DNA from 2 places in the Streptomyces sp. NPDC036822 genome. Region 2 is predicted to be linked to the other one. Evidence: predicted binding sites of a transcription regulator. Region 2 holds the regulator's gene; the other holds the start of a gene.

Region 1 (15,792 bases), on a different contig from region 2:
CCGCCGTCGCGCTCGTCGGCGTCGTGACCCGCATCCCGCACATCCCCCTGCCCGAGAAGACTCCCCGCCTCAAGCGCGAACTGGTGATCTACCGCGACCGCCAGGTGCTCCTCTCGGTCGTGGTCACCGCACTCGCCGCCGGCGGCGTCTTCTGCGCGTTCTCCTACCTCGCGCCGGTGATCACGGACGTCGCCGGGATCGACACCCGCTGGGTCTCCGCGATCCTCGGCCTCTTCGGCATCGGCGCCCTGATCGGTACGTACATCGGCGGCCGCGTCGCCGACGCGCACCTCGTCGGGGTGCTGCTGAGCGGCATCACCGCCTCGACGGTCTTCCTGGTCGCCCTGGCCCTCTTCGCCTCCAGTCCGGCCGCCACGATCGTCCTGGCCTTCCTCCTCGGCGTCTCGGCCTTCTACACCGCTCCGGCCCTCAACGCCCGCATGTTCAACCTGGCCGGCGCCGCCCCCACCCTGGCGGGCGCCACGACCACCGCCGCGTTCAACCTCGGCAACACCGGCGGCCCCTGGCTCGGCGGCACCGTCATCGACGCCGGCCTCGGGTTCGCGTCGACGGCCTGGGCGGGCGCCGCCATGACGGTCGTGGCCCTGGCCGCGGTCACCCTGTCGCTCCGCCTGACCCGGCGCACGCCGGCTGCCCCCGGCCACGTCGTCGCCTCGTCCGCGTCCGCCGTCTCGTCCGCCTCACGGCCGGAGGCGAACCTGGCCCCGGTGGACTGACCCCGACCACCCCGTGACCCCCTCAGGGGCGTGTGCGACCGGGCGGGGTCGGTCGACCTGCTCGCGGACGTGGCCGGTTACTACACGTCGTAACGCGGGCGGTCCTCCCCGGGCGCCGGCCGGCTCTTCGGCCGGCGCAGTCCCGCCTCCGTGATCCTGCGGACGAGTTCCTTGGAACCGACCTCGATGGCGCCCGCCGCCACCGCGTCCGCGTACCGCTCCGACGGGATGTCGTAGTGGTCGCGCTCGAAGGCGCGGGGCGGGGCGCCGATCGAGGCGGCGAAGGCGTGCAGCTCGTCGTGCGAGACGTCGCTGACGAGGTGCGACCACATGCGGCCGTGGCCCGGCCAGGTCGGCGGGTCGATGTAGAGGGCCACCTCAGACCCCCGCCGCGGCGGCCGCCCCGGGCCCGACCGTCTCCGCCCCGGGCCTGATCACCGACGTGCCGTTCCCTGTCGTCTCCGCCCCGGGCCTGATCACCGACGTGCCGTTCCCTGTCGTCTCCGCCCCGGCCCCCGTCGTCTCCGTCCCCGTCCCGGCCCTCACCGCAGGCCGCCCACCGGAGCCACGACCACACCCGCCTTGCCGCAGACCCAGTGCGGGTCCGGCCCAAGCTCCGGCTCCACGTCCAGGGCGTGCGGGTCGCCCGACGCGCAGACCGGGCAGAGCGGCCAGCGGCCGTACCGCTCCAGAAGCGCGTCCTGGACGTCCTGCGCGACGAGCCCGGCGACGTACGTGATGCCCTCGGGCCACTGCTCCACCCACCACCGCCGGTGCGTCACCGCGTCCTCGACCATCGAGACGACCTCGGCCGCGGCCACCTCACGTGCCGCCAGATCGGCGAGAACCAGGGCGCGGGCGGTGTGCAGTGCCTGCTCCAGGGAGTCGATGTCGTCCATGGACTCATTGTCACCCCAGAAGCCGCGACGGCGAAGATCCCCTCCGCATCCGGACCCATCAGGGGTCTTGACGCTCCTCCGGGCCGAAAATATCTTTCAGATGTGACCAATGACGTGAAGGAAATTTTCAGCGGCGGCTCCGGGACGGCGCCCGCGCCCGGCAACGCCCCGCCCGCGCCCGCGGCCCTCGCCGCCAAGGTGCGGACCCTCGCGCCGTCCATGACCCGCTCCATGCAGCGGGTCGCCGAGGCCGTCGCCGGCGACCCGGCCGGCTGCGCGGCCCTCACGGTCACCGGCCTCGCCGAACTCACCGGCACCAGCGAGGCGACCGTGGTGCGCACCGCGCGTCTCCTCGGCTACCCCGGCTACCGCGACCTGCGGCTCGCCCTCGCCGGCCTCGCCGCCCAGCAGCAGTCCGGACGCGCGCCCTCCGTCACCGCGGACATCGCCGTCGACGACCCGATCGCCGACGTGGTCGCCAAGCTCGCCTACGACGAGCAGCAGACCCTCGCCGACACTGCCGCCGGACTCGACACCGTCCAGCTCGGCGCCGCCGTCACCGCCCTCGCCACCGCCCGCCGCATCGACATCTACGGCGTCGGCGCCTCCGGCCTCGTCGCCCAGGACCTCGGCCAGAAGCTCCTGCGGATCGGCCTGCTCGCCCACGCGCACAGCGACCCGCACCTCGCCGTCACCAACGCCGTGCAGCTGCGCTCCGGCGACGTGGCCATCGCGATCACCCACTCCGGTTCCACCGGCGACGTCATCGAGCCGCTCCGCGTCGCCTTCGACCACGGCGCCACCACGGTCGCGATCACCGGCCGCCCGACCGGGCCCGTGACGCAGTACGCCGACCACATACTCACGACCTCCACCGCCCGCGAGAGCGAGCTGCGCCCGGCGGCCATGTCGTCGCGCACGAGCCAGCTCCTGGTGGTGGACTGCCTCTTCACCTGCGTCACACAGCGCACGTACGAGACGGCGGCCCCCGCGCTGGCGGCCTCGTACGAAGCCCTCGCCCACCGGCACGCGCCCCGTACCCGCTGACCCGCCGCACCCGTCGGACCACCGCACCCGCGCGAAGCCGACCCCCACGCACCCGAACTCCACGCAGCCGCCCCTGCCCCCGCACCCGCACCCGCACCCGCTGATCGTCAACGACGACGACGCACCGAAAGAGCAGCACGTGTCCTCTACGTACTCCGAACTGCGCGCCCAACTCGCCACCCTCACCACCGAGGCGTTCCGTCCCGAGCTGGCGGAGATCGACCGGCTCCCCACCGCCGAGATCGCCGCGCTGATGAACCAGGAGGACCAGACCGTCCCCGCCGCGGTCGCCGCGCAGCTGCCGCGGATCGCCGCCGCCATCGACGCCACCGCCGCCCGCATGGCCGCCGGCGGCCGGCTGATCTACGCGGGCGCCGGTACGGCGGGCCGGCTGGGCGTCCTCGACGCGAGCGAGTGCCCGCCGACCTTCGACACCGACCCCGGCGAGGTCGTCGGTCTGATCGCGGGCGGCCCGTCGGCGATGGTGAAGTCCGTCGAGGGCGCGGAGGACTCGCGCGAACTGGCCGCCGAGGACCTGAACGCCCTCGGACTGACCGCGCGCGACACGGTGGTCGGCGTCTCCGCCTCCGGCCGTACCCCCTACGCCATCGGCGCCGTCGCGCACGCCCGCGAGGCGGGAGCGCTGACCATCGGCCTGTCCTGCAACGCGGACAGCGCGCTGGCGGCCGCCGCCGAGCACGGCATCGAGGTCGTCACCGGCCCCGAACTCCTCACCGGCTCGACCCGGTTGAAGGCGGGCACGGCCCAGAAACTGGTCCTCAACATGATCTCGACGATCACCATGATCCGGCTCGGCAAGACGTACGGGAACCTCATGGTCGACGTCCGCGCCTCCAACGAGAAGCTCCGGGCCCGGTCCCGGCGGATCGTCGCCCTCGCCACCGGCGCGCCCGACGAGCGGATCGAGACGGCGCTCACCGCGGCGGACGGAGAGGTGAAGACGGCGATCCTGATGATCCTCGCCGACATCGACGCCCCCTCGGCCGCGCGGCGCCTGACGGACTCGGCCGGCCATCTGCGCGCGGCCCTCCACGCCCGCTGACACCCCCCTCTCACCTCAGCCCCCACCCCCCTCGCTCCCCTCCCCCCACAGCAAGGCACGACCCCATGAGCACAGACGACAAGAACCGCGCCATCGCCGCCGCGATCCTCCCGCTCGTCGGCGGCGCGGGGAACATCGACTCCGTGGCCCACTGCATGACCCGGCTCCGGCTGGGGCTGCGGGACCGCTCCCTCGTCCAGGACCACGCCCTGCGGGCGCTGCCGTCCGTGCTGGGGGTGGTGGAGGACGACACGTACCAGATCGTCCTCGGGCCCGGGACGGTGGCGCGCGTGACGCCCGCGTTCGAGGCGCTGGTCGCCGAGGCGGCTTCCGCGCCCGCGCCGGCGGCGGGTGCCGACCGGGCGGCGGCGGTCCACTCCGCCGAGGACCTGGCGGCGCAGGGCGCGGCGATCAAGGCGGCCCAGAAGGAACGCAACGCCACCCCCTTCAAGCTGTTCCTGCGCAGGATCGCGAACATCTTCGTCCCGCTGATCCCCGCCCTCATCGGCTGCGGCATCATCGCCGGCCTCAACGGCCTGCTGGTCAACCTCGGTTGGCTGCCCGCCGTCACGCCCGCGCTCGCGGCGATGGCGAGCGGTTTCATGGCGCTGATCGCCGTCTTCGTCGGCTTCAACACGGCGAAGGAGTTCGGGGGTACGCCGATCCTCGGCGGGGCGGTGGCGGCCATCATCGTCTTCCCCGGCGTCGCGAAGATCGACGCGTTCGGCCAGACGCTGTCGCCGGGCCAGGGCGGGGTGCTGGGCGCGCTGGGCGCGGCGGTCCTGGCGGTGTACGTCGAGAAGTGGTGCCGCCGCTGGGTCCCGGAGGCCCTGGACGTGCTGGTCACCCCGACCCTGACGGTCCTCGTCTCGGGCTTCGCCACCCTCTACGGCCTGATGTTCGTGGCCGGCGAGATCTCGACCGCGATCGGCGACTTCGCCGACTGGCTGCTGGCCCACGCGGGCGCCGGGGCCGGGTTCGTCCTCGGCGGTCTCTTCCTCCCGCTGGTGATGCTGGGTCTGCACCAGGCGCTGATCCCGATCCACACCACGCTGATCGAGCAGCAGGGCTACACCGTCCTCCTCCCCATCCTGGCGATGGCGGGCGCGGGCCAGGCGGGCGCGGCGATGGCGGTCTACGTCAAGCTACCCCGCAACGGCTCCCTGCGCCGCACCATCAGGTCCGCGCTCCCGGCCGGCTTCCTCGGCGTCGGCGAGCCGCTCATCTACGGCGTCTCGCTCCCCCTGGGCCGCCCGTTCGTCACGGCCTGCGTCGGCGGCGCCTTCGGCGGCGGCTTCGTCGGCCTCTTCAACATGCTGGGCGCCGAGGTCGGCTCCACCGCCATCGGCCCCTCCGGATGGGCCCTCTTCCCGCTCCTCGACGGCGACAAGGGCGTGGGCGAGACGATCGCGATCTACGCGGGCGGGTTGCTGGTCGGCTACGTGGTCGGTTTCGTGGCGACGTACTTCTGGGGCTTCAGCCGGGAACTCCTGGAGGAGTTCGACGTGGACACGGAGGCCGGGGCGGGGTCCGGGGCCTCCGGGGTGATCGCCTCGGGCGCCCCGAAGCCCTCGGAGCCGGTGAAGGTCTGACCGCCGGGGAGGGCCCGGCCCCGCGAAGATCTCACCGCCGGGGAGGGCCCGGCCCCGCGAAGATCTCACCGCCGGGGAGGGCCCGGCCCCGCGAAGGTCCGAGCGCCGGCGGACTCCGAACGCCGCCGTCCCGCCCCTCACCGGATCAGTTCGCGCAGTACGTGTCCTTGGTCGGCCGCTCGCCGTCCCGCAGGAACGCCGTCACCGCCCGGTCGCCGCACGCGTTGCCGTTCCCCAGGTACATCCCGTGCCCTCCCTGGTCCACGGTGACCAGCCTGGCCCGGTCGCCGAGGGCCGCCCGCATCCGCAGGCCGGCGGCGTACGGGGTGGAAGGGTCGCGCAGGCTCTGGATCATCAGGATGTTCGACGGGCCGCGATCGGTGATCCGGGCGGGCTTCCCGGCCGGGGCCTGCCAGAAGGAGCAGGGTGTGATGTTCACCGGGAAGCCGGCCGTCAGCGGGTGGCGGACGCGGTCGTCCGCGACGGCGCGCCGATGGGCGGGGACGGAGCGCGGCCACCGCACGTCGTTGCAGACGACGCCGACCATGATCGCCGCGTCCTCCTGGGAGAGCGCCTCGGTGAGGTCGGGCGTCGGCGCGGGCCTGCGGGCCGGGTCCAGGGCGTCGAGCACCAGCCGGGCGAATCCGGGGAAGGCGCTGTCCGAGTAGAGCGCGCTCTGCAGGGCCTGCCGCAGCATGGTGCCGGTCAGGGGCACGCCGGGCTTCGTCGACTCCTTGGGCTCCCGGTCGAGCCGGTCCGCGAGCGCCAGGACCATCGGCCGCACGTCCTCGGCCCGTTCCGCGAGCCGCAGGCCCCGGGCCGCCCGGTCCGGGTGCGACGCCCAGGCCGCGAAGTCGGGGAACCGGTCGTCCGCACCCTGCGACATGTACGCCAGCCAGCCCCGGGCGACCCTCGTGGGGTCGGGGTCGCTGCTGCTGTCCAGGACCCAGCGGTCGGTGCGTGCCGGGAACCTCTGCGCGTACACCGCGCCCACGTACGTCCCGTAGGAGACTCCCCAGGCGGAGAGCCTCTCCTCCCCGAGCGCCCGGCGGAAGCGGTCCAGGTCCCGCACCTGGTTCGCGGTCGTCATGTGGGCGAGGACCTCGCCGCCGACGCGTTCGCACGACTCGGCGGTACGCCGGGAGCGGGCGACGTTCGCGGCGATCCCCCCGTCGGCGGCCGGCCACGGCCGCAGGTTCACCAGTCGGCGGTCGTCCTCGTCGAGGCCGCAGCTCGCCCTCTCGCTGCCGCCCACCCCGCGCGGGTCCATCGCCACCAGGTCGTACGCCCCGCCCAACTCCCGCCGCAGCGCGGGCCCCTTCGCCGTCAGCCGCCCCACCCCGGAGCTGCCGGGGCCGCCGGGGATCACGACCAGCGTCCCGCGCCGCTCGTCGGGCCGGTCGCTCAGGATCCGGGACACGGCGATCGTGGTCCGGCGCCCGCCGGGATCGGCGTAGTCCAGCGGGACGGAGAGCGTGGCGCACTCCTGCCCGAGCCCGTCGGGCCCACAGGGCGTCCAGGCGAGCCCACCAGCGGGCTGCGCGGCCCGCGCCCCGGTGAGGGAGGCGGCCACGGCGGCGGCGGAGAGGGCCAGTACGAGAGTGTTGCGCGTCCAAGTCGTCATGAGTGAAGCCTTGTTGACGGGGACGCGCGATCCCATCCGGCAGCCGGGAGAGTGGAGGGTGGGGCTTGCCCCCGTCGGAAGCCGCCGCCGCAGCTGACCCCTCCGCCGAAGCCGCCGGTGCCCGCGGTCCCCGTGCCGCCGATGGCACCGCCCCCGGTGGCGGGGCCATGCCCGGGGGCGGAGGCGCGGACGACGCGATTTCCCGCCCGCCGAGGCAACGCACGACCGCCCGCTCACGTCCCTGAAGGCGTGAACGCTTTCCTCGACGCGGACGAACCCGGCACCGAAGAGACCCTGGCGGAGGGCCCGTTGTGGCGTCATGCCTGCTGGGTGGCGGGCGTGGCCGCCCTGGGGGTGGGTCTGGGGTGGGCGGGGTCCCTGTTCCGGTTCGGTCCGGACGAGTACGGGCTGCCGCCCGCCGCCCCGGGGACGCTCTGGCCGTATCTGGGCGCGTGGTTCGTGGTGGGTGTGGCGGCGGCGGCCGTCCTGCGGGCAGCCGCAGCGCGGGTTCCCGTCTACGCCACCGGGCGGATCGCCGTCGGAGTGGCCTTCCTGGGCACCCGCGTCTCCCTCGGCCTGCGCCCGGAGGCGGGCGCCCTGACGGCGATGGCCGTGGCGGCCCTGGCCTTCGCGGTCCTGTGGGCGGCGTTCGCGCTCCGGGGCCGCCGGGGCACCACGTCGACCTGAACCGGCAGCCGGGAGCCGGAAGTCGGGAGCCCGAAGCCGTCAGCGGTCAGCGGTCAGCCGCGAGCCGCCAACCGTCAGCCGTCAGCCCTCACATCGTGCGGAGGTACGCGGCGAGCCGGTCGTACTCCTCCTTGATCCCCGCCTCCATCCCGGTGGCGAGCGCCTGGTCCCTGATCTCCGTCGAGGGCCAGAGCGACGCACTCGTCAGCGCGGTGCCGCCGTCCGGGGTCGCGTCGAAGGTCAGGGTGACGTGCACCGGCGGGCCCGGCATCAGCTCGAACGTCTCGGTGTAGACGAGCCGCTCGTTCGGGACGATCTCCTCGTACGTGCCCGAGAAGACGATCTCCTGCCCCTCGGGGGACCGCTGGCCCCAGCGCCACGCGCCCCCGGTGCGGAGGTCGATGTCGCAGACGGTGGTGGTCAGGGCCGCCACGCCGTACCACCGGCGTACGTGCTCCGGGCGTGTCCAGGCCTCCCAGACGCGTTCGGGCGGGGCGTCGAAGGTCCGGGTGATGACCAGCTCGCGGTCCGTCGGGGTCGTCAGCAACGTGATCATGGTCCGCTCCCGCCGTGAGGGGTCCTCCCCCCAGCATCACCCCGAACGCCCGAGGGCGGCACCCCGCCTGGGGTACCGCCCTCGGTGAACAGCCGATCCCGGAGGATCAGAAGTCCATGTCACCGCCCGGCATGCCGCCCGGAGCGGCCGCGGAGGCCTTCTCCGGCTTGTCGGCGATGACGGCCTCGGTGGTCAGGAACAGCGCGGCGATGGAGGCCGCGTTCTGCAGCGCGGAGCGCGTCACCTTCGCCGGGTCGATGATGCCCTCGGCGATGAGGTCGACGTACTCGTTGGTCGCGGCGTTGAGGCCGTGGCCGACGGGCAGGTTGCGGACCTTCTCCGCCACGACGCCGCCCTCGAGGCCGGCGTTGATGGCGATCTGCTTCAGCGGGGCCTCGAGGGCCAGCTTCACGATCGCGGCACCCGTGGCCTCGTCGCCCGTGAGGTCGCCCTCGAGCTTCTCGAAGACCGAGGAGGCCTGGAGCAGGGCCACGCCACCACCGGCGACGATGCCCTCCTCGACGGCCGCCTTCGCGTTGCGAACGGCGTCCTCGATGCGGTGCTTGCGCTCCTTGAGCTCGACCTCGGTCGCGGCACCGGCCTTGATGACGGCCACGCCGCCGGCCAGCTTCGCGAGGCGCTCCTGGAGCTTCTCACGGTCGTAGTCCGAGTCGGAGTTCTCGATCTCGGCGCGGATCTGGTTGACGCGACCGGCGACCTGGTCACTCTCGCCCGAACCGTCGACGATCGTGGTCTCGTCCTTGGTGATGACGACCTTGCGGGCGCGGCCCAGCAGGTCCAGGCCCGCGTTCTCGAGCTTGAGGCCGACCTCCTCGGAGATGACCGTGCCGCCCGTGAGGATGGCGATGTCGTTCAGCATGGCCTTGCGACGGTCGCCGAAGCCCGGGGCCTTGACGGCGACGGACTTGAAGGTGCCACGGATCTTGTTGACGACCAGCGTGGACAGGGCCTCGCCCTCGACGTCCTCGGCGATGATCAGCAGCGGCTTGCCCGACTGCATGACCTTCTCCAGGAGGGGGAGCAGGTCCTTCACGGAGGAGATCTTGGAGTTGACGATCAGGATGTACGGGTCGTCCAGGGACGCCTCCATACGCTCCATGTCGGTGGCGAAGTACGCCGAGATGTAGCCCTTGTCGAAGCGCATACCCTCGGTGAGCTCCAGCTCCAGACCGAAGGTCTGGGACTCCTCGACGGTGATGACGCCTTCCTTGCCGACCTTGTCCATGGCCTCGGCGATGAGCTCGCCGATCTGGGTGTCGGCGGCGGAGATGGAGGCCGTGGAAGCGATCTGCTCCTTGGTCTCGACATCCTTCGCCTGCTCCAGCAGCGCGCCGGAGACGGCCTCGACGGCCTTCTCGATGCCGCGCTTCAGAGCCATCGGGTTGGCGCCGGCCGCCACGTTGCGCAGGCCCTCGCGGACGAGCGCCTGGGCGAGGACGGTCGCGGTGGTCGTACCGTCACCGGCGACGTCGTCCGTCTTCTTGGCGACTTCCTTGACCAGCTCGGCGCCGATCTTCTCGTACGGGTCCTCGAGCTCGATCTCCTTGGCGATGGACACACCATCGTTGGTGATCGTGGGGGCGCCCCACTTCTTCTCGAGGACGACGTTCCGGCCCTTGGGGCCAAGGGTGACCTTGACGGCGTCGGCGAGCTGGTTCATCCCGCGCTCGAGACCGCGCCGTGCCTCCTCGTCGAACGCGATGATCTTGGCCATGTGAAGTGGTCCTCCCGGACATGGGGTGGATAACGCTCCAGGACCGCGCCGACGCCCGCGACGGACGGCCTGCGGCTTCGGTGGTTCCTTGCCCCACCTGGCCACGGGCCTCGTCTGCCCGATCCTCGTAAGCACTCTCACCTTCAGAGTGCTAACGCCAATGATTAGCACTCGGCCCATGCGAGTGCAAGCGCCTCTCGGTGATCGGAACCCGACGGGCGTACGTGTCCGGGGCTCCCGGCGACCGGAAGCGGGGAACGCAGACGTCCGGGCACGCACGAGGGGTCCGCATCCTGGTCAGGATGCGGACCCCTCGGCGTGAGTGCGTACGTGGTGGCCGATTCGCGCCGTGCTCAGACGGCGAGCTTGACCATGTCCGCCTGCGGACCCTTCTGGCCCTGCGAGATCTCGAACTCGACTCGCTGACCTTCTTCAAGGGTGCGGTAACCGTCCATCTGGATCGCGCTGTAGTGGACGAAAACATCCGCACCACCGTCGACCGCGATGAAGCCGTAGCCCTTCTCCGCGTTGAACCACTTGACGGTGCCCTGAGCCATGCCTAACTCCCCTATTACTGGCCCTTGCGCGGGACCGCACTTCGCGGACCCGGGTCAGACCCTGCGCCGGAACGCGTCGACCGCGGCTGAATGTATCTGCCCAACTGCCCTCTGCAACAGGTCAATCGGGCGAGAATTCTGGGCACGCCGGAAAGGAGAATTCAGGAGAATTCATTGACTTCCGGGGCAAGTCGGGCCCGTCAAAGTGCGCAGAAGGTACACAACACTCGAACACATTGGCTGCATCTTGTCGGGTGCGGGCGCATTCTCATATGCGTCTGGCACGAGCAGCGGAGGGGGCTTCCCCAACTCTACCGTGCTCAACCCTGCAGAATTGCCCCCTCCGCTTCCCGAGCGGAGGGGGCAATTCGGTTACGGCGGGTAATGCGAGGGCTCAGCAGCCGCCGGCGACGGCCGGGATGATCGAGACGCCCGCGCCGTCCGGCGTCGCCGTCTCCAGGCCCTGCTCGAAGCGGACGTCGTCGTCGTTCACGTAGACGTTGACGAAGCGGCGCAGCTTGCCCTGGTCGTCCAGGACGCGGGCGGCGATGCCCGTGTGGTTCTTCTCCAGGTCGGCGATGACCTCGGAGAGGGTCGCGCCCTCCGCCGGGACCTCGGCCTGCCCGCCCGTGTACGTACGGAGGATGGTGGGGATGCGGACCTTGACGCTCATGGTGGTGCTGCCTTCCGTGACGGGGGTGGTCAGTGGGCCAGGCCGGCGTCGCGGAACGCGTCCAGGCTCGGGCGGATGGTGGCGGTCGCCTGCGAGGTCTCGGCCACCGCGTCCAGGGTCTTCAGACCGTCGCCGGTGTTCAGCACGACGGTGGTCAGGCTCGGGTCGAGGAGACCGGCCTCGATGAGCTTCTTCGTCACGCCGACGGTGACACCGCCGGCCGTCTCGGCGAAGATGCCCTCGGTCCGGGCGAGGAGCTTGATCGCCTCGACGACCTGCTCGTCGTTCACGTCCTCCACCGCGCCGCCGGTGCGGCGCGCGATGTCCAGGACGTACGGGCCGTCGGCCGGGTTGCCGATCGCCAGGGACTTGGCGATGGTGTTCGGCTTCTGGGGCCGCACGACGTCGTGGCCGGCCTTGAAGGCGGTCGAGACCGGGGAGCAGCCCTCGGCCTGGGCGCCGAAGATCTTGTACGGCTTGTCCTCGACGAGACCGAGCTTGATCAGCTCCTGCAGCCCCTTGTCGATCTTGGTGAGCTGGGACCCGGAGGCGATCGGGATCACCAGCTGGTCGGGCAGCTGCCAGCCGAGCTGCTCGCAGATCTCGTACGCGAGCGTCTTGGAGCCCTCGCCGTAGTACGGGCGGAGGTTGACGTTGACGAAGCCCCAACCCTCGCCCAGCGGGTCGCCGATGAGCTCGGAGCAGAAGCGGTTGACGTCGTCGTAGTTGCCCTCGATACCGACGAGTTCGCCGCCGTAGACCGCGGCCATGACGACCTTGCCCTGCTCCAGGTCGTGCGGGATGAACACGCACGAGCGGAAGCCGGCGCGGGCGGCGGCGGCGCCCACGGCGCCGGCGAGGTTGCCGGTGGAGGAGCAGGACAGGGTGGTGAAGCCGAAGGCGCGGGCGGCCTCGAGGGCCTGGGCGACGACGCGGTCCTTGAAGGAGTGCGTCGGGTTGCCGGAGTCGTCCTTGACGAAGAGCCGGCCCGGCTCGACGCCCAGCTCGCGGGCGAGGTTGTCGGCCTGGACGAGCTTGGTCCAGCCCGGGTTCAGGTTCGGCTTGTCGGCCACGTCGGCGGGGACGGGCAGCAGCGGGGCGTAGCGCCAGATGTTGGCGGGGCCGGCCTCGATCCGCTTGCGCAGGGCCTCGGGGTCGCCCGTGGGGAGGTCGTACGCGACTTCGAGCGGGCCGAAACACAGCTCACAGGCGAAGATCGGGCCGAGCGGGAAGACTTCACCGCATTCGCGACAGGAAAGCCCGGAAGCGGGACCGAGGTCGACCGTGTTCTGGGTGTTTGCGACAGTCTGTACAGCCATGGAGGCGAGGCCCTTTCTCCTCATCTTTCCCATGGCGAATTTCGCCATGAGACGGATTTGGCACCTTCCCTAGCCGGGGGACCTCGCTGGAGACGAGTACTGACCGACTGGAGGGTTGCCGGGGCTTCAACGGGCCGTTTCCCTCTGCCCCTCTGGATGAGCGGTATTCGATTGTGGAACGCGGGCGGCACCCCGACATGCGACGGGGATCCGCGTTGTTCAAGACTGTAACCGAAGGCATGGACGGTTGAGATAGTCGTCCGCACCGCGAGATGGATCACAACCCGGGAGTAACGGACGTGCTGGAAGAGGTGGAGCGCTGGCTGGGCCGGCGGTCCTGGTCCGTGGCCGATCGACCGCTGGAGCGGATCCTCGCGGCCAAGCGGGGGACGACGGTCAGCGTCGTGCTGCCCGCGCTCGACGAGGAGGCGACGGTCGGCGCGATCGTCTCCACGATCCGACGCGAACTGATGTCGGAGGAGGTCCCGCTCGTCGACGAGCTGGTGGTGATCGACTCCGGTTCCCGTGACCGCACGGCCGAGGTCGCGGCGGCCGCCGGCGCCAGGGTGGTGCCGCGGGACGCGGTGCTCCCGCGGATACCGGCCCTGCCCGGCAAGGGCGAGGTCCTGTGGCGGTCACTCATGGTGACCCGCGGGGACGTCGTCTGCTTCGTCGACGCGGACCTGCGGGACTTCTCCGCCGACTTCGTCTCGGGCATCGTCGGCCCCCTCCTCACCGACCCCGGCGTCGACCTCGTCAAGGCGATGTACGACCGCCCGCTGGGCGACGAGCCTGGTCAGGGCGGCCGGGTGACGGAGCTGGTGGCCCGGCCGCTGCTCAATCTGCACTGGCCGCAGCTGGCCGGTTTCGTGCAGCCGCTGGGCGGCGAGTACGCGGCGCGCCGCACGCTGCTCGAACGGCTGCCCTTCCCCGTCGGTTACGGAGTGGAGCTGGGCCTGCTCGTCGACGCGCTGCACACGGTGGGCCTGGACGCGCTCGCGCAGGTCGACGTCGGGGTCCGCAAGCACCGGCACCAGGACGGGCAGGCGCTGGGCCGGATGGCGGCGGCGATCTACCGGACGGCACTGCTGCGGCTCTCGCGCGGGCATCTGGTGCGGCCGCTGCTGACCCAGTTCGAGCGGGACGAGAAGGCCGGCGGCGGGGGGTTCTCACCGCGGACGTACGCGGTGGACACCGAGGAGCGTCCGCCGATGCTGGAGATCGCGGAGTACGCGCACCGCCAGGTGGCGTGAGCGCAGGGCGCACCGGCCCTATCGCCAAAGGGGGCGCCGCCGTCACGCGGCCGAGCGCGTGGCGCAGCTCGGAAGATCATGCTTTCTGCATACATTTCCGTTTCATGAGGTCCACACATCGCCAGGGAGCGCTCCTCGCGGCCGTCGGTGTCCTCGTCGGCGCGCTGCCGCTCATGACGGCCGGGCCGGCCGCGGCGGCCGCCCACGGCTCCGCCGTGGGACGTGAACCGATCACGGCCGTGCGGCCCGCGGCGGCCCTGACGTACGCGGCCCCCTCCCCGGCCCCGACGGCGCCCGAGCCGGACGCGGCGGCGGAGCCCGGGGCCGCGGAGGCCGCACCCGCCGAGCGGGCGGACCTCCCTTCGCCGGAAGCCCGCCGGCCGGCCCCGGCCCCGCACGGCCCCGGCGGCTCGATGGCACGGACCGGCGACCGTCACACCGAGCGGCTGTGGCTGCTCGGCGGCCTCGCGCTGGCGCTCGCGGCGGCGGGCGTGGTGGCCAAGGCCGCGCTGCGCGGCGTGGGGGCCACGGGCGCCACGCACGGCACGGGTGGCACGCGTGGCATACGTGGCGACTGAGCGCCGTCGTTCGTATACGCACGTTTGAGCGTTTACGGGACGGGCTAGGTTCGCCACATGGCTTCTGTGCTGGTGGCTTCCAACCGTGGTCCCGTCTCGTACGCCGTGGCGGAGGACGGCTCGCTCGACGCCCGTCGGGGCGGGGGCGGTCTGGTGTCCGGGCTGAGCGCGGTGTCCTCCGAGGACAGCGTGTGGGTGTGCGCGGCGCTCGGCGAGGGTGACCGGCAGGCGGTCAGGCGCGGGATCTCGGAGCCGGGCGTACGCATGCTGGACATCGACCCGGACGTCCACGCCGACGCGTACAACGGCATCGCGAACTCGGTGCTCTGGTTCGTCCACCACATGCTGTACCAGACGCCCGTGGAGCCGGTCTTCGACGCGGAGTTCCGGCGCCAGTGGACGTCGTACGAGACGTACAACCGCGCCTTCGCGGAGGCGCTCGCGGCCGAGGCGGACCCGGGCGCCCAGGTCGTCGTGCAGGACTACCACCTGACGCTGGTCCCGGGCATGCTGCGCGAGGCCCGGCCCGATCTGCGGATCGGGCACTTCTCGCACACGCCGTGGGCGCCGCCGGAGTACTTCCGGATGCTGCCGGACGACATCGCGGAGCAGGTGCTGCGCGGGATGCTCGGCGCGGACCGGCTGGGCTTCCTGACCCGGCGCTGGGCCGACGCCTTCGCCGCCTGCTGCACGGCCCTGGTGGGCGGCACGGGCGGCACGGAGCTGGGGGTGCACGGGCTCGGCGCCGACGCCGACTTCCTGCGGGAGCGTTCGCGGCGCCCTGACGTGGAGGACCGGCTGGCCGCGCTGCGCGAGCAGATCGGCGGCGGACCGGATCGGAAGACGATCATCCGGGTGGATCGCACGGAGCTGTCGAAGAACATCGTGCGGGGCCTCCTCGCCTACCGGGCCCTGCTGGAGGACCACCCCGAGTGGCGCGGCCGGGTCGTCCACGTGGCCTTCGCCTATCCCTCGCGCCAGGATCTGGCGGTCTACCGCGACTACACGGCGGAGGTGTCGCGGGTCGCGGAGGAGATCAACACCGCGTTCGGCACGGACGACTGGACCCCCGTGCTGCTCCATGTGAAGGACGACTTCGCCCGCTCGCTGGCCGCCTACCGCCTGGCGGACGTGGCCCTGGTCAACCCCATCCGGGACGGCATGAACCTGGTCGCCAAGGAGGTCCCGGTCGTCTCGGACGAGGGCTGCGCGCTGGTCCTGTCGCGGGAGGCGGGGGCGTACGAAGAGCTGGGCGAGGACGCGATCACGGTGAATCCGTACGACATCACGGGCACGGCGCGGGCTCTGCACGAGGCGCTGACGATGCCGGACGGCGAGCGCGCCGAGCGGTCGAAGCGCCTGGCGGCCTCGGCGACGGCGCTGCCGCCGCAGCGCTGGTTCCTGGAGCAGCTGGAGGCCCTGCGCGAGGTCCGCTAGGGATACACGTCCTGGCCTCGCACCCGCACCACCCG
Region 2 (15,792 bases):
GGTCGACTCCATCGGCAGCGACCTGCGGGAGCTGGCCTCGGCTGTCTCGCAGCTGACCGCGGACGTGGAGGGCACCATCGACGAGGCGATCGTCGGGCGGTACTACACGGGCCGGGCCGAGGCGTCCTCGTTCAACGTCGCCGACCGGGCGGTGGAGGGACGGGCCGCGGAGGCGCTCGAAGCGCTGCGCTGGTCGCTCTCGACCGGAGTCCCGGCGGTCCTCATCACCAGCGCGCTCGCCCAGGGCGTCCGCGCGATCGGCAAGCTGTCGTCGGCACGCGGAGGCCGGCCGGCGGACCTGGCCAGGGAGCTGGGCATGCCGCCCTGGAAGATCGACCGCGTCCGCCAGCAGATGCGGGGCTGGACGCCGGACGGCGTCTCGCTCGCCCTGCGCGCGGTGGCCGAGGCGGACGCGGGCGTGAAGGGCGGCGGCGACGACCCGGAGTACGCCCTGGAGAAGGCGGTCGTCGCGGTGGCGAGGGCGGCCAGACTCCGCGGCTAGCCGCTAGCCGGGGCCGCCGGCCTGCTGAAGGTTCTGCCGGTCCGGTCGGTCCGGCGAGAGTCCGGCCGGTCCGGCGAAGGTCCCGCCTGTCCAGCCGGCCCGCCAGTCCGGCGAAGGTCCCGCCTGTCCAGCCGGCCCGCCAGTCCGGCGAAGGTCCCGCCTGTCCAGCCGGCCCGCCACAGGCCCCGCCGGCCGGTCCGGCGTACGGCGAAGGCCCCGTCCCTCTCCTGGGGAAGGAGAGGGACGGGGCCTTCGGCGTAAGACTGGGTGGGCTCGTACACGCGTGGCGAACGCGTATCGCGTACGAGTCCGGGGTGCCGGTTGGGAGCGGGAGAGAGGGCCCGCTGGGTCCCGTCCGGCGTCACATCAGAGCTCAGCCCTGCAGGGCGGCAACCTTGGTGGCCAGCGCCGACTTCTTGTTGGCGGCGGCGTTCTTGTGGATGACACCCTTCGAGACAGCCTTGTCGAGCGCGCGGGAGGCGGCGCGGGAAGCCACGACGGCCTTCTCGACGTCACCCGCGGCGACGGCCTCGCGGGCCTTGCGGATCGCGGTCTTGAGCGAGGACTTGACGGCCTTGTTGCGCAGGCGCGCCTTCTCGTTCGTCTTGTTCCGCTTGATCTGGGACTTGATGTTCGCCACGAAAAGAGCCTTTTCAGGTTCGATGATGTTTCTGAGTGTGTGACCCGTAGCTGAGAGGGCGTACGAGACACAGCTGTCCACGGTATCAGGCGCCCTCGGTGCCGCCCAAACCGAGCGCCGCACCGCACTCGTGGGACCATGGAGCCTACGTATCGATCCGACATCGCCCCGAGACGAGACCCTGCGTGCCCGCGACTCCTACCCACGTGCCCGAGCCGAGCCGTACCGACCCGGCGCTGATCCGCAACTTCTGCATCATCGCGCACATCGACCACGGCAAGTCGACCCTTGCCGACCGGATGCTCCAGCTGACCGGTGTCGTCGACCAACGGCAGATGCGCGCCCAGTACCTCGACCGGATGGACATCGAGCGCGAGCGCGGCATCACCATCAAGTCCCAGGCGGTCCGTCTTCCCTGGGCGCCCACCGAGGGCGCGGGTCAGGGCAGGACCCACATCCTCAACATGATCGACACCCCCGGGCACGTCGACTTCACGTACGAGGTCTCCCGCTCCCTCGCCGCCTGCGAGGGCACGGTCCTGCTCGTGGACGCGGCCCAGGGCATCGAGGCGCAGACCCTCGCGAACCTGTACCTGGCGATGGAGAACGACCTCACCATCGTCCCCGTACTGAACAAGATCGACCTGCCGGCCGCCCAGCCGGAGAAGTTCTCCGAGGAGCTCGCCAACCTCATCGGCTGCCAGCCCGAGGACGTGCTCAAGGTCTCCGCCAAGACGGGCCTGGGCGTCGAGGCGCTCCTGGACCGGGTCGTGCAGAACGTGCCGGCCCCCGTCGGTGTCGCCGACGCCCCCGCCCGCGCGATGATCTTCGACTCGGTCTACGACTCGTACCGCGGTGTCGTGACGTACGTCCGTGTCGTCGACGGACAGCTCAACAAGCGCGAGCGCATCAAGATGATGTCGACCGGCGCCACCCACGAACTCCTGGAGATCGGCGTCTCGTCCCCCGAGATGACGTCGGCCGACGGCATCGGCGTCGGCGAGGTCGGCTACATCATCACCGGCGTGAAGGACGTCCGTCAGTCCAAGGTCGGTGACACGATCACCTCCCTGCACAAGGGCGCCACGGAGGCGCTCGGCGGGTACAAGGACCCGAAGCCCATGGTCTTCTCGGGGCTCTACCCGCTGGACGGCTCGGAGTACCCGGACCTGCGCGAGGCCCTCGACAAGCTCCAGCTCAACGACGCCGCGCTGGTCTACGAGCCGGAGACCTCCGCCGCGCTCGGCTTCGGCTTCCGCGTCGGCTTCCTCGGTCTGCTCCACCTGGACGTGATCCGGGAGCGTCTGGAGCGCGAGTTCGGTCTCGACCTGATCGCCACCGCCCCCAACGTGGTCTACCGCGTGGTCATGGAGGACGGCAGCGAGCACACGGTCACCAACCCGAGCGAGTTCCCCGAGGGCAAGATCAGTGACGTGTACGAGCCGGTCGTACGCGCCACGATCCTCGCCCCGAGCGAGTTCATCGGCGCGATCATGGAGCTGTGCCAGACCCGCCGCGGCACGCTGCTGGGCATGGACTACCTCTCCGAGGACCGGGTGGAGATCCGCTACACCCTCCCCCTCGCCGAGATCGTCTTCGACTTCTTCGACCAGCTGAAGTCCAAGACCCGCGGATACGCCTCCCTCGACTACGAGCCCACCGGCGAGCAGGCCTCCAGCCTGGTCAAGGTGGACATCCTGCTGCACGGCGACAAGGTGGACGCCTTCTCGGCGGTCACCCACAAGGACGCGGCGTACGCGTACGGCGTGCGGCTCGTCGCCAAGCTGCGCGAGCTGATCCCGCGGCAGGCGTTCGAGGTGCCCATCCAGGCCGCCATCGGCTCCCGGGTCATCGCCCGCGAGACCATCCGCGCGATCCGCAAGGACGTCCTCGCCAAGTGCTACGGCGGTGACATCTCCCGTAAGCGGAAGCTGCTGGAGAAGCAGAAGGAAGGCAAGAAGCGGATGAAGATGGTCGGCTCGGTGGAGGTCCCGCAGGAGGCCTTCATCGCCGTGCTGTCGAGCGACGACTCCGCGGGCGGCAAGACCAAGAAGTAGTCGGCCGGCCGAGCCCGCCCGGGCCGGGGCGGCCTGCCGGGTCACCCGATCGGACCTCCGATCGATCGGACGATTAGCTGACGGATACACCGAACGGGCCCCCGCACGCATGGTGCGGGGGCCCGTTCGGCGTTCGTTCTGTTATCAACCGGGTATCAAGCGGCGGCCCGCAGGCTCTTACGCACCGGACTTCGGCCATCTACTCTGATCCCGGATCGCAGGTTACTCGCCAGTTAGATACGCACCGCCAGATCGCACCACCAGCAGGCACCGCCGCCGCCCGGAGGACGTCGTGAGCGACACACTGACCCAGATCGAGAACCGGCCGCCCTCCGTGGCGACCCTCTTCCTTGAGCGCGTGGCGCGGACTCCCGACGCGGAGGCCTATCGCTATCCGGTCCCGGCCGCCTCCGGCCAGGGTCCCGACGAATGGAAGTCGCTCAGCTGGGAGCAGGCCGCCGAGCGGGTCTACGCCATCGCCGCCGGTCTGATCGACCTCGGAATCCAGTCGGAGGAGCGGGTGGCGCTGGCCTCCGCCACCCGGGTGGAGTGGATCCTGGTCGACCTCGGCGTGATGTGCGCGGGCGCCGCGACCACCACCGTGTACCCGCAGACCAACGCCGAGGAGTCGGCGTTCATCCTCGCCGACTCCGAGTCCAAGGTCCTCATCGCCGAGGACGCGGCCCAGGTGGCCAAGGCCCGTGAGCGCCGCGCCGAGCTGCCCGGCCTCCACCACGTCGTCGTCATCGACCCCACCGGCGTCGAGACCGACGACTGGGTCCTGACCCTCGCCGACCTGGAGACGCGCGGGAAGGCGTACCTGGAGAAGCACGCCGAGGCCGTCAAGGAGCGCGTCGCGGCCATCACCGCCGACCAGCTCGCCACCCTCATCTACACCTCGGGCACCACCGGTCGCCCCAAGGGCGTCCGCCTCCCGCACGACAACTGGTCGTACATGGCCAAGGCCATCGCGTCGACCGGCCTGGTCACCAAGGACGACGTCCAGTACCTGTGGCTGCCGCTCGCGCACGTCTTCGGCAAGGTGCTGACCTCCGGACAGATCGAGGTCGGACACGTCACCGCCGTCGACGGCCGCATCGACAAGATCATCGTGAACCTGCCGGTCGTCCAGCCGACGTACATGGCCGCCGTGCCCCGCATCTTCGAGAAGGTCTACAACGGGGTCGCCGCCAAGGCGCGCGAGGGCGGTGGCGCCAAGTACAAGATCTTCCAGTGGGCCGCCGGCGTCGCCCGCGAGTACGCCAAGGTCACCCAGGACAACTTCCGCCGCACCGGCACCGCCTCCGCCCCCTTCGGGCTCGCCACCCAGCACAAGATCGCCGACGCGCTGGTCTACAAGAAGCTGCGCGAGGCGTTCGGCGGCCGGCTCCGCGCCGCGGTCTCCGGATCGGTCGCCCTGGCGCCCGAGATCGGCTACTTCTTCTCCGGCGCCGGCATCCACATCCTGGAGGGGTACGGCCTCACCGAGTCCAGCGCGGCGAGCTTCGTCAACCCCGGCGAGGCGTACCGCACCGGCACGGTCGGCAAGCCGCTGCCCGGCTGCGAGGTCCGCATCGCCGACGACGGCGAGATCCTGCTGCGCGGCCCCGGCATCATGGAGGGCTACCACGGCCTGCCGGAGAAGACGGCCGAGGTCCTGGAGCCGGACGGCTGGTTCCACACCGGCGACATCGGCGAGCTGTCGGCCGACGGCTACCTGCGGATCACCGACCGCAAGAAGGACCTGTTCAAGACGTCGGGCGGAAAGTACATCGCGCCGACCGAGGTCGAGGGCCAGTTCAAGGCCGTCTGCCCGTTCGTCTCCAACATCGTGGTCCTCGGTGCCGACCGCAACTACTGCAGCGCGCTCATCGCCCTCGACGAGCCCGCCATCCTCGGCTGGGCGGCTGAGCAGGGCCTCGGCGGCAAGTCCTACGCGGAGGTCGTCGCCGCTCCCGAGACCGAGAAGCTGGTCCAGGGCTACGTCGACCGCCTCAACGAGGGCCTGCAGCGCTGGCAGACGATCAAGAAGTTCCGTCTCCTGCCGCGCGACCTCGACGTCGAGCACGGCGAACTCACGCCGAGCCTGAAGATGAAGCGGCCCGTGGTGGAGCGCACGTACCAGCACCTCATCGAGGACATGTACGCGGGGTCGCGCGAGGCCTGACCCGCGCGGGCCTGATTCGCGTGGGGCCTGGCCCGCGTGGGGCCGGGGCCGCGGAGCCGGGGCCAGTCTCCGGGGTGACCGGGTTCTCCACAGGAGCCCGGTCGTCCACAGGCCGACGGTCCACCTCGGGCGGTACGGGACAATGGGTCCATGCCTTCCGTACTGCCCGATGGTGAGCCCATGCCCGAGACCGGGGCGCTGCCCGCGCACGCCCTGGAAGGGGCGGCCGAGCGGCCCCTCGGGTTCTATCTGCACGTGCCCTACTGCGCGACGCGCTGCGGGTACTGCGACTTCAACACCTACACCGCGAGCGAGCTGCGCGGCAGCGGGGGCGTGCTCGCCTCCCGTGACAACTACGCCGAGCAGGTCGTCGAGGAGATCAGGCTCGCCCGGAAGGTGCTCGGCGACGACCCCCGGCCGGTGCGGACCGTCTTCGTGGGCGGCGGGACGCCGACGCTGCTCGCCGCCGCGGACCTCGTGCGGATGCTGGGCGCGATCCGGGACGAGTTCGGGCTCGCCGACGACGCCGAGGTGACGACCGAGGCGAACCCGGAATCGGTGGACCCGGCGTATCTGGCGGAGCTGCGCGAGGGCGGGTTCAACCGCGTCTCCTTCGGGATGCAGAGCGCGCGGCAGCACGTCCTGAAGGTCCTGGACCGGACGCACACGCCCGGACGCCCCGAGGCGTGCGTCGCGGAGGCGCGGGCCGCCGGCTTCGAGCACGTCAACCTCGATCTGATCTACGGCACGCCGGGCGAGACCGACGACGACTGGCGGGCCTCGCTCGACGCGGCGATCGGCGCCGGCCCCGACCACGTCAGCGCCTACGCGCTGATCGTGGAGGAGGGCACGCAGCTGGCGCGGCGGATCCGGCGCGGAGAGGTGCCGATGACCGACGACGACGTGCACGCGGACCGTTATCTGATCGCGGACGCCGTCTTCGCCGAGGCCGGCTTCGCGTGGTACGAGGTCTCGAACTGGGCCACGTCCGAGGCCGGGCGCTGCCTGCACAACGAGCTGTACTGGCGCGGCGCCGACTGGTGGGGCGCGGGGCCGGGCGCGCACAGCCACGTGGGCGGTGTGCGGTGGTGGAACGTCAAGCACCCGGGCGCGTACGCCGCTGCGCTGGCGGAGGGACGCTCCCCGGGGGCGGGGCGCGAGATCCTGTCGGCGGAGGACCGGCGCGTGGAGCGGGTCCTCCTGGAGCTGCGCCTCCGGGAGGGCGTCGAGCTCGCGCTCCTGCGGCCGGCGGGGCTCGCCGCGGCCCGCAAGGCACTGGCCGACGGCCTCCTCGCCGCCGAGCCCTACGCCGCCGGCCGCGCGGTCCTCACCCTCCGGGGCCGTCTCCTCGCGGACGCGGTGGTGCGGGACCTGGTGGACTAGGGGAGGAGCGTCCGCCGGCCCGGTCCGCCCGGCGGGGCGGACCGGCGCCCCCCGTCGCCCTGAAGCGGGCTACGGCGCCGTCACGAAGTCGATCAGTTCCTCGACCCTGCCGAGCAGCGCCGGTTCCAGGTCCTTGTACGAGCGGACCTTCGACAGGATGTGCTGCCAGGCCGCGCCCGTGTTCTCCGGCCAGCCGAGGGCGCGGCACACGCCCGTCTTCCAGTCCTGGCCCCTGGGGACCACCGGCCAGGCCGGGATGCCGACGGAGGACGGCTTCACCGCCTCCCACACGTCGATGTACGGGTGGCCGACGACCAGGACGTCCGGCGACGACACGCGGGCCGCGATACGGGACTCCTTCGAGCCCTCGACCAGGTGGTCCACCAGGACGCCGAGCCGGGCGTCCGGCGCCGGTCCGAAGTCGGCGACGATGGCGGGAAGGTCGTCGACGCCCTCCAGGTACTCCACGACCACGCCCTCGATGCGCAGGTCGTCGCCCCACACCCGCTCCACCAGTTCGGCGTCGTGGCGGCCCTCCACGTAGATGCGCCCGGCGCGCGCGACCCGGGCCCGGGCGCCCGGCACCGCGATCGAACCTGAGGCCGTACGGGCGGGCCGGACCGGCGCGCCCGCGGCGGGCCGGACGAGAGTGACCACGCGGCCCTCGAGGAGGAAGCCACGCGGTTCCATCGGGAAGACCCGGTGCTTGCCGAAGCGGTCCTCCAGGGTCACCGTGCCCGCCTCGCAGCGGATCACCGCCCCGCAGAAGCCCGTCGACACCTCCTCCACGACGAGGTCGACGTCCGCCGGCACCTCCGGTACGGGGGCCGGCTTCTTCCACGGGGGCGTGAGATCGGGGTTGTAGCTCCGCATTCGCGCGACGTTATGACACTCCGAAGCGCCGTGCCAGCTCATTGCGCTGCGTCCGCACGAACGCCGCGTCCACGACTGCCCCGTGCCCCGGGACGTACACGGCGTCCTCCCCGCCCAGCCGCAGCAGCCGGTCGAGCGCCGCCGGCCACTGCGAGCCGATGGCGTCCGGCCCGGCCTGCGGCTCGCCGGACTCCTCCACCAGGTCGCCGCAGAACACGATCTCCGGGACGCCGGGGACGAGGAGCACCAGATCGTGCCCCGAGTGACCGGGACCCACGTTGGCCAGCAGCACCTGCCGGCCGCCCAGGTCCAGCGTCCACTCCCCGGACACCGTGTGGCGCGGCGCCACCAGGGTGTCGGCCGCCTCCGTCGCCGCCGCCTCGTCGACCCCGTGGTGCACCGCGTCCGCCCGCAGCGCCTGCCGTTCCCGCCGCAGCAGGTCGTCGACGCCCACCGCCCCGAAGACCTCCGCCCCCGAGAACGCCGCGGTGCCGAAAACATGATCGAAGTGAGGGTGGCTCAGTGCGATGTGCGTCACCTTGCGGCCGGTCATGCTCTCCACCTGACACCGCAGCTCCCCGCCCTCCCGGAGCGTGGAACCCGTGTCGTACAAGAGGACCGACCTCGTGCCGAGCACCAGACCCACCGTGGCGTCCCAGCCGGGCAGCCGCCGCCGCCCCACCCCGTCCGCGAGCCGCTCCCAGCCGAACTCTTCCCAACCGACGTCCATACGGCGACGCTATCCGCTACGACGGAGCCACGGGGCGGCCGGGTGGCGGCCACAGCGCGGCCACGGGTCGGCCACGGCGGGACCACGGCACGGCCACGGCACGGCCACGCGGTGGCCACGAGGCGGCTCGGGCACGGCCTCCTTGCCTGGAGTGACGCCCGCCGCCGTACACTTGCCGGGGGTTTCCTGGCACTCGAACAGGGCGAGTGCCAAACACGGAGCAACCGGATCGACAGCTGGAGGTGTGCGACATGCTCAGCGAACGCAGACTCGAGGTGCTGCGCGCCATCGTCCAGGACTATGTCGGGACGGAGGAGCCGGTGGGCTCCAAGGCGCTCACGGAGCGCCACAAGCTCGGCGTGTCACCCGCCACGGTGCGCAACGACATGGCCGTCCTGGAGGACGAGGGCTACATCGCCCAGCCCCACACCAGCGCCGGCCGCATCCCGACCGACAAGGGCTACCGCCTCTTCGTCGACCGGCTGGCCGGCGTCAAGCCGCTGTCGACGCCCGAGCGGCGCGCCATCCACAACTTCCTCGACGGCGCCGTGGACCTCGACGACGTCGTGGGCCGCACGGTCCGCCTGCTCGCGCAGCTGACCCGCCAGGTCGCCGTCGTGCAGTACCCGTCGCTGACCCGTTCGACCGTCCGGCACGTGGAGCTGCTCTCGCTGGCTCCCGCCCGCCTGATGCTGGTCCTGATCACGGACACCGGCCGGGTCGAGCAGCGGGTGATCGACTGCCCGGCGCCGTTCGGCGAGACCTCGCTGGCGGATCTGCGGGCCCGGCTCAACAGCCGGGTCGTCGGCCGCCGTTTCGCGGACGTGCCGCAGCTGGTGCAGGATCTCCCGGAGTCCTTCGAGGAGACGGAGGACCGGGGCACGGTCTCGACGGTGCTCGCGACCCTGCTGGAAACCCTGGTGGAAGAGCACGAGGAACGGCTGATGATCGGCGGCACCGCCAATCTCACCCGCTTCGGGCACGACTTCCCCCTGACGATCAGGCCGGTGCTGGAAGCACTCGAGGAGCAGGTCGTGCTCCTCAAGCTGCTCGGCGAGGCCAAGGACTCGGGCATGACCGTACGGATCGGGCACGAGAACGCCCACGAGGGGCTCACCTCCACGTCCGTCGTCGCGGTCGGCTACGGTTCGGGCGACGAGGCAGTCGCCAAACTCGGCGTGGTCGGACCGACCCGCATGGACTACCCCGGAACGATGGGAGCGGTACGCGCAGTGGCACGTTACGTCGGACAGATCCTGGCGGAGTCGTAAGTGGCCACGGACTACTACGCCGTACTCGGCGTGCGCCGCGACGCGTCCCAGGACGAGATCAAGAAGGCATTCCGTCGGCTCGCTCGCGAGCTGCACCCGGATGTCAATCCCGATCCGAAGACGCAGGAGCGCTTCAAGGAGATCAACGCCGCCTACGAGGTGTTGTCGGACCCGCAGAAGAAGCAGGTCTACGACCTCGGCGGCGACCCGCTGTCCGCCTCGGGCGGTGGCGGTGGAGCCGGCGGCTTCGGCCAGGGCGGCTTCGGGAACTTCTCCGACATCATGGACGCGTTCTTCGGCACGGCGTCGCAGCGCGGACCGCGCTCGCGCACCCGCCGCGGCCAGGACGCCATGATCCGTCTGGAGATCGACCTCAACGAGGCCGCCTTCGGTACGACCAAGGACATCCAGGTCGACACGGCGGTCGTCTGTACGACCTGCTCCGGCGAGGGCGCCGCGCCCGGCACCTCCGCGCAGACCTGTGACATGTGCCGCGGCCGCGGTGAGGTGTCCCAGGTGACCCGTTCCTTCCTGGGCCAGGTCATGACCTCGCGGCCGTGCCCCCAGTGCCAGGGCTTCGGAACGGTCGTCCCGACCCCCTGCCCGGAGTGCGCGGGCGACGGGCGGGTCCGCTCCCGTCGCACGCTGACGGTGAAGATCCCGGCCGGTGTCGACAACGGCACCCGCATCCAGCTGGCCGGCGAGGGCGAGGTCGGCCCCGGCGGCGGCCCGGCCGGTGACCTGTACGTCGAGATCCACGAGGTCCCGCACGAGACCTTCCAGCGGCGCGGTGACGACCTGCACTGCACGGTCACGATCCCGATGACGGCGGGCGCGCTCGGCACGAAGGTGCCGCTGCAGACGCTCGACGGCATCGAGGAGGTCGACATCCGCCCGGGCACGCAGTCCGGGCAGTCGATCCCGCTGCACGGGCGCGGCATCACGCACCTGCGCGGTGGCGGGCGCGGCGACCTGATCGTGCACGTCGAGGTCATGACGCCGTCGAAGCTGGACCCGGAGCAGGAGCGCCTGCTGCGCGAACTGGCCAAGCTGCGCGGCGAGGAGCGCCCGACCGGGCAGTTCCAGCCGGGGCAGCAGGGGCTGTTCTCGCGCCTGAAGGACGCGTTCAACGGCCGCTAGGAAGTAGCCGGAAAACGTCGCAGGCCACGGCACGGACCCGGCCCCGGCCCACCGGAGGGCGCCGTTTGCACACCGCGGACGGCGCCCTCCGTCGTTTCGGTCTCCGAGCCCGCTCGTGACACGATGCCCGCATGTCCACGACCGCACTGAACGATCTGTCCCGCTACCCGATCGTGCAGGCCCCCATGGCGGGTGGCGCCTCGTGTCCGCAGCTGGTCGGAGCCGTGTGCGAGGCCGGAGGGCTCGGCTTCCTGGCCGCCGGCTACAAGACCGCGGGCGGCCTGTACCAGGAGATCAAGCAGGTGCGCGGGCTCACCGGCCAGCCCTTCGGCGTCAACCTCTTCATGCCGCAGAGCGGCCAGCACGCTGATCCCGCCGCCGTCGAGATGTACCGCCACCAGCTCGCCGGTGAGGCCACCTGGTACGAGACCGCCCTCGGCGACGCCGACAGCGGGCGCGACGACGCGTACGACGCGAAGCTGGCCATCCTCCTGGAGGACCCGGTCCCCGTCGTCTCCTTCACCTTCGGCTGCCCCGGCGGCGAAACCCTCGACGCCTTCGCCCGCGTCGGTACGTTCACCGTGGTCACCGTCACCTCCGCCGAGGAGGCCCAGGCCGCCCAGCGGGCCGGCGCCGACGCCGTCTGCGTCCAGGGCGTCGAGGCGGGCGGGCACCAGGGAACCCACCGCGACGACCCGGAGGCCGACGCCGGGACCGGGCTCCTGGCGCTGGTCACGCTGGTCAAGGAGGCCGTGCAACTGCCGATCATCGCGGCCGGCGGGCTCATGCGCGGGGCGCAGATCGCCGCCGTGCTCGCCGCGGGCGCGGACGCCGCCCAGCTCGGCACCGCCTTCCTCGTCTGCCCGGAGTCGGGCGCGCACCCCCTGCACAAGCAGGCCATGACCCATCCGCTCTTCGCCCGCACCGAACTGACCCGGGCCTTCTCGGGCCGGCCGGCGCGCGGGCTCGTCAACCGCTTCGTACGCGAGCACGGACCGTACGCACCCGCCGGTTACCCCGAGGTCCACCACCTCACCGCCCCTCTGCGCAAGGCCGCCGCCACCGCCGGCGACGCGCAGGGCATGGCCCTGTGGGCCGGCCAGGGCCACCGTCTCGCCCGTGAACTCCCGGCCGGCCAGCTCGTGGAGGTACTGGCCGCCGAGATCGACATCGCGCTCACCGCGCCCGCACAGAGGAACGTGTGACATGACCGCCCCCGTCTTCGTCGTCGACGCCGTCCCCGTCCCCGGCGCCTTCGTGCTCGACGGCCCCGAGGGCCGCCACGCCGTCTCCGTGAAGCGCCTGCGCGCGGGCGAGGAGATCGTCCTCACGGACGGGCGCGGAGCCTGGGCGGCGTGCGCGGTGACCGCCGCCGAGGACAAGGACCGGCTGACCGTCGAGGTCACGGCCACGCACCAGGACCCGGAGCCGACCCCCCGGATCACCGTCGTCCAGGCCCTGCCCAAGGGCGACCGGGGCGAACTCGCCGTCGAGATCATGACGGAGACCGGTGTCGACGCGATCGTGCCGTGGGCCGCGTCCCGCTGCATCACGCAGTGGAAGGGGGAGCGGGGGCTCAAGGCCCTGGCCAAGTGGCGGGCCACCGCCCGCGAGGCGGGGAAGCAGTCCCGCCGTACCCGCTTCCCCGAGGTCGCCGACGCCATGACCGGCAAGCAGGTGGCGGCCCTCCTGGCGCGGGCGGACTTCGCGGCCGTCCTGCACGAGGACCGCGCCCATCCCAGCGGAGCGCTCGCCGACGCCCCGCTTCCGGCGGACGGGGAGATCGTGCTGGTCGTCGGGCCCGAAGGGGGCGTCTCCCCGGAGGAGCTGGCGCTCTTCGAGGAGGCGGGAGCCAAGCCGTACCGTCTGGGCCACAGCGTCCTGCGCACCTCCACCGCCGGCACGGCGGCGACGGCCCTCCTGCTGGGACGCACCGGCCGCTGGTCCTGAGGCGCGCGTGCCGGGGGGAGCGCCGGGGCCCCGTCCGCCGCGAGTCGTCGTGCGCGTGCCGGGGGGAGCGCCGGGCCCCGTTCGCCGCGAACCGCCGCGCGCGTGCCGGCGGGTGGGAGTCGATCGGTCGTCGCGAGTCGTCGTGCGTGTGCCGGCGCACGGGAGCAGAGCGGTCGCGTACCGGCCCGCGTCCACCGGCCTTCCCGACCCGGTGGACGCGGAGGGCGGTGCGCTCCTTAGGCTGCACGCATGGCCGACGAATCCCCTCTGATCCGTAGTCTGCGCGCCGCGGTCGCCGCCGCCCCCGACGACGTTCCCCTGCGGCTGCACGTCGCCGAACTCCTCCTCGCCGAGGGCCGCAACGACGAGGCCGTCACGGAGGCGGCCGTGGCGCTCCAGCACGCGCCCGGTGACGAGGCCGCCCGCGCCCTGATGGCCCGCGCGATGGGCCTGCCGACGGCGGCTCCGGACCCCGCACCGCCGGCCCCCTCCCCGGCCGCGGACCTCCCGGCCCCGGACCAGGAGGCTTCGGGCGCCGCCTCCGACGCGGCACCCGCCCCCGACGCGGCTCCCGCCCCCTTCGACTGGGCCGCCGCCGAGCGGGAGATCGGCGACGTCGTCGGCCCCCGGTTCGTCGAGAGCCGAGCCGGGAGCGACGCCGACGATGCCGAGGACGACGACGCCGGTGCGGACGCCGGGGTGGAGCGGCCGCTGACCGCCGACGGCAGCGGCGACCCCGGGGACGCGTCCGCCTGGGACGTCGACGCCCCCGGATCCGTACGCCTCGCCGACGTCGGCGGCATGCAGCAGGTCAAGGACCGCCTGGAGGCCGCCTTCCTCGCCCCCATGCGCAACCCCGAACTGCGCAGGCTGTACGGCAAGTCGCTGCGCGGCGGTCTCCTCCTCTACGGACCGCCCGGCTGCGGCAAGACCTTCATCGCCCGCGCCGTCGCGGGCGAACTCGGCGCGAGCTTCATGTCGATCTCGCTCTCCGACATCCTCGACATGTACATCGGCACGTCCGAGAAGAACGTCCACGACATCTTCGAGACCGCCCGCCGCCAGGCCCCCTGCGTCGTCTTCCTCGACGAGCTGGACGCCCTCGGCGCCAAGCGCTCCCGTACGCACCACAGCGGCCTGCGCAACGTCGTCAACCAGCTCCTCACCGAACTCGACGGCGTCGACAGCGGTCCGGGCAACGACGGCGTCTTCGTGCTCGCCGCCACCAACGTGCCCTGGGACGTGGACCTCGCGCTGCGCCGCCCCGGCCGGCTCGACCGGACCCTGCTCGTGCTGCCGCCCGACGCCCCGGCCCGCGAGGCGATCCTCCGCTACCACCTGCGCGAGCGCCCCATCGAATCCGTCGACCTGGGCAAGCTCGTCAAGGTCACCGAGGACTTCTCCGGCGCCGACCTCGCCCATCTCTGCGAGACGGCGGCCGAGTCCGCGCTCCTGGACTCCGCCCGTACCGGCACCGTCCGCATGATCGGCATGAAGGACCTGCTGGGCGCGGCCCGCCAGATCAAACCGTCCAGCGAGTCCTGGTTCGCCGCCGCCCGCAACGTCGCCATGTTCGCCAACGACGGCGGCATGTACGACGACCTGGTCGCCTACCTCAAGAAGAAGCGCAAGCTGTGAGCGCGCCCGGCACGAGCCAGGAGCTCCGGCGCGCCGACGCCCTCTACGACACCGGCCGGTACGAGCAGGCCGCCGCCCACGCCGCGCGGCACCTGGCGACCGACCCGGAGGACGCCACCGCGCTCGTGCTGCTCGCCCGCTGCCAGCACCGCCTGGGCCGCGAGGAAGAGTCCCTCGCCTCCGTCGAACAGGCCCTGCGCGCCGAGCCCGACGCGCTCGGCGGCTGGCTCATGCGCACCCACGTCCTGCTCGCGCTCAAGCGGTACGAGGAGGCCGAGTGGTCGGCCAGGCGCTCCGTGGAGCTGGCTCCCCAGTACTGGGGCAGCCACTACGCCCTCGGCAGCGTCCTCGACCGGTCCGTGCGCGCCGAGCGGAAGCTGGAGGCGTACCAGGCCGCCCGTGCCGCCGTCGCCCTCGCGCCGGAGGAGAGCGACGCGCACTTCCTGGTCGGGCTCACCGCCCACCGCGTCGGCGACCACCGGCTCGCCCAGCGGGCCTACGAGACGGCGCTCCGGCTGAACCCGGAGAGCAGCGAGGCGCACAACAACCTCTCCCTGCTCCATCTGCGCCGCCGCTGGCTGCGGCCCGGGGCCTGGACGAAGGCCGCCGAGGGCTTCGTCGAGTCCGCGGCCCTCGACCTGAACGACCGGCAGGCCCGGTACAACCTGGAGACCATGGCCTGGGGCACCGTCGCGGGTGCCCGCTGGGTCGCTCTCCTCGGCTTCGTCGCGTCGGCCGTCGGATCGTCGGCCGTCGACCCCGGGGCAAGCGCGGGGGAGGCCCTCGTCCCGCTCCTGGTGGGCGCGGCCGTGATCGTCGGCGGCTGGGGCGGCTGGGCGCTGTGGATGGCCCGACGCGTCTCGCCCCGGCTGCGCCGCCCGCTCCTCCTGGTCGCGCGCAACTGCCGGCCGGTGGTCGCGATGGGCGTCGCCGTCGGGCTGCTCGCGCTGCACTCGGTGCTGACGATGGCGCTGTGGACGGCGGACGTGCCGGCCGTCGGGGCGCTCGGCTTCCCGCTCTTCTGGGTCGTGGTGATCACCTACTGGGTGAGCCGCGCCGCGCTCCAGCGCCGCGCGCCCAAGCCCTGAGGCCCCTCGGGCGGCGGTGGTGCCGCACGCCCGAGACCTCCGCCTCTCCGGCAGCCGTGGTGCCGCGCCCAGGGCCCCCGCCCCCGGTGCGGCCGATACGATGCCGAGGTACTGATCATCGGAGGCGAGGAGGCCCGGGCCATGGCCGGAGAGCCACAGAGCGACTGTCTGTTCTGCAAGATCGCGAACGGGGAGGTCCCGGCGACGATCGTCCGGGAGACGGAGACGACCGTCGCCTTCCGGGACATCAACCCCCAGGCGCCCACGCACGTGCTCGTCATCCCGCGACTCCACCACCCCGACGCCGCCTCCCTCGCGGCCGCCGAGCCGACCGTGGCCGCCGACGTGCTGCG

What was found. The regulator HrcA, encoded in region 2, represses chaperone genes, less so after heat shock. The targets are predictions, from matches to a motif close to TTNGCACTCNGNNNNNCNGAGTGCNAA.
Region 1: groL (chaperonin GroEL) is a predicted target of HrcA. The motif match lies at 10,105-10,131, and genes of this name have one in related genera.

What each region holds. Positions count from the first base shown of each region.
Region 1 covers NZ_JBVJPY010000006.1:364,211-380,002, forward strand. The annotation lists gene ACZ68P_RS17445 (Cmx/CmrA family chloramphenicol efflux MFS transporter) at 1-737, shown strand, start outside; gene ACZ68P_RS17450 (DUF4031 domain-containing protein) at 818-1,114, opposite strand; gene ACZ68P_RS17455 (hypothetical protein) at 1,280-1,636, opposite strand; gene ACZ68P_RS17460 (MurR/RpiR family transcriptional regulator) at 1,739-2,683, shown strand; gene murQ (N-acetylmuramic acid 6-phosphate etherase) at 2,823-3,746, shown strand; gene ACZ68P_RS17470 (PTS transporter subunit EIIC) at 3,812-5,338, shown strand; gene ACZ68P_RS17475 (alpha/beta hydrolase) at 5,484-6,962, opposite strand; gene ACZ68P_RS17480 (hypothetical protein) at 7,212-7,649, shown strand; gene ACZ68P_RS17485 (SRPBCC family protein) at 7,738-8,205, opposite strand; gene groL (chaperonin GroEL) at 8,312-9,940, opposite strand; gene ACZ68P_RS17495 (cold-shock protein) at 10,294-10,497, opposite strand; gene ACZ68P_RS17500 (MoaD/ThiS family protein) at 10,892-11,170, opposite strand; gene thrC (threonine synthase) at 11,200-12,489, opposite strand; SAM riboswitch class I at 12,507-12,652, opposite strand; gene ACZ68P_RS17510 (glucosyl-3-phosphoglycerate synthase) at 12,789-13,742, shown strand; gene ACZ68P_RS17515 (hypothetical protein) at 13,847-14,320, shown strand; gene ACZ68P_RS17520 (alpha,alpha-trehalose-phosphate synthase (UDP-forming)) at 14,378-15,757, shown strand.
Region 2 covers NZ_JBVJPY010000001.1:770,794-786,585, reverse strand. The annotation lists gene holA (DNA polymerase III subunit delta) at 1-502, shown strand, start outside; gene rpsT (30S ribosomal protein S20) at 876-1,142, opposite strand; gene lepA (translation elongation factor 4) at 1,328-3,199, shown strand; gene ACZ68P_RS03640 (AMP-dependent synthetase/ligase) at 3,492-5,366, shown strand; gene hemW (radical SAM family heme chaperone HemW) at 5,517-6,749, shown strand; gene ACZ68P_RS03630 (DUF3097 domain-containing protein) at 6,819-7,622, opposite strand; gene ACZ68P_RS03625 (MBL fold metallo-hydrolase) at 7,633-8,352, opposite strand; gene hrcA (heat-inducible transcriptional repressor HrcA) at 8,604-9,623, shown strand; gene dnaJ (molecular chaperone DnaJ) at 9,624-10,763, shown strand; gene ACZ68P_RS03610 (nitronate monooxygenase) at 10,895-11,968, shown strand; gene ACZ68P_RS03605 (16S rRNA (uracil(1498)-N(3))-methyltransferase) at 11,970-12,713, shown strand; gene ACZ68P_RS03600 (ATP-binding protein) at 12,963-14,351, shown strand; gene ACZ68P_RS03595 (tetratricopeptide repeat protein) at 14,348-15,439, shown strand; gene ACZ68P_RS03590 (histidine triad nucleotide-binding protein) at 15,581-15,792, shown strand, end outside.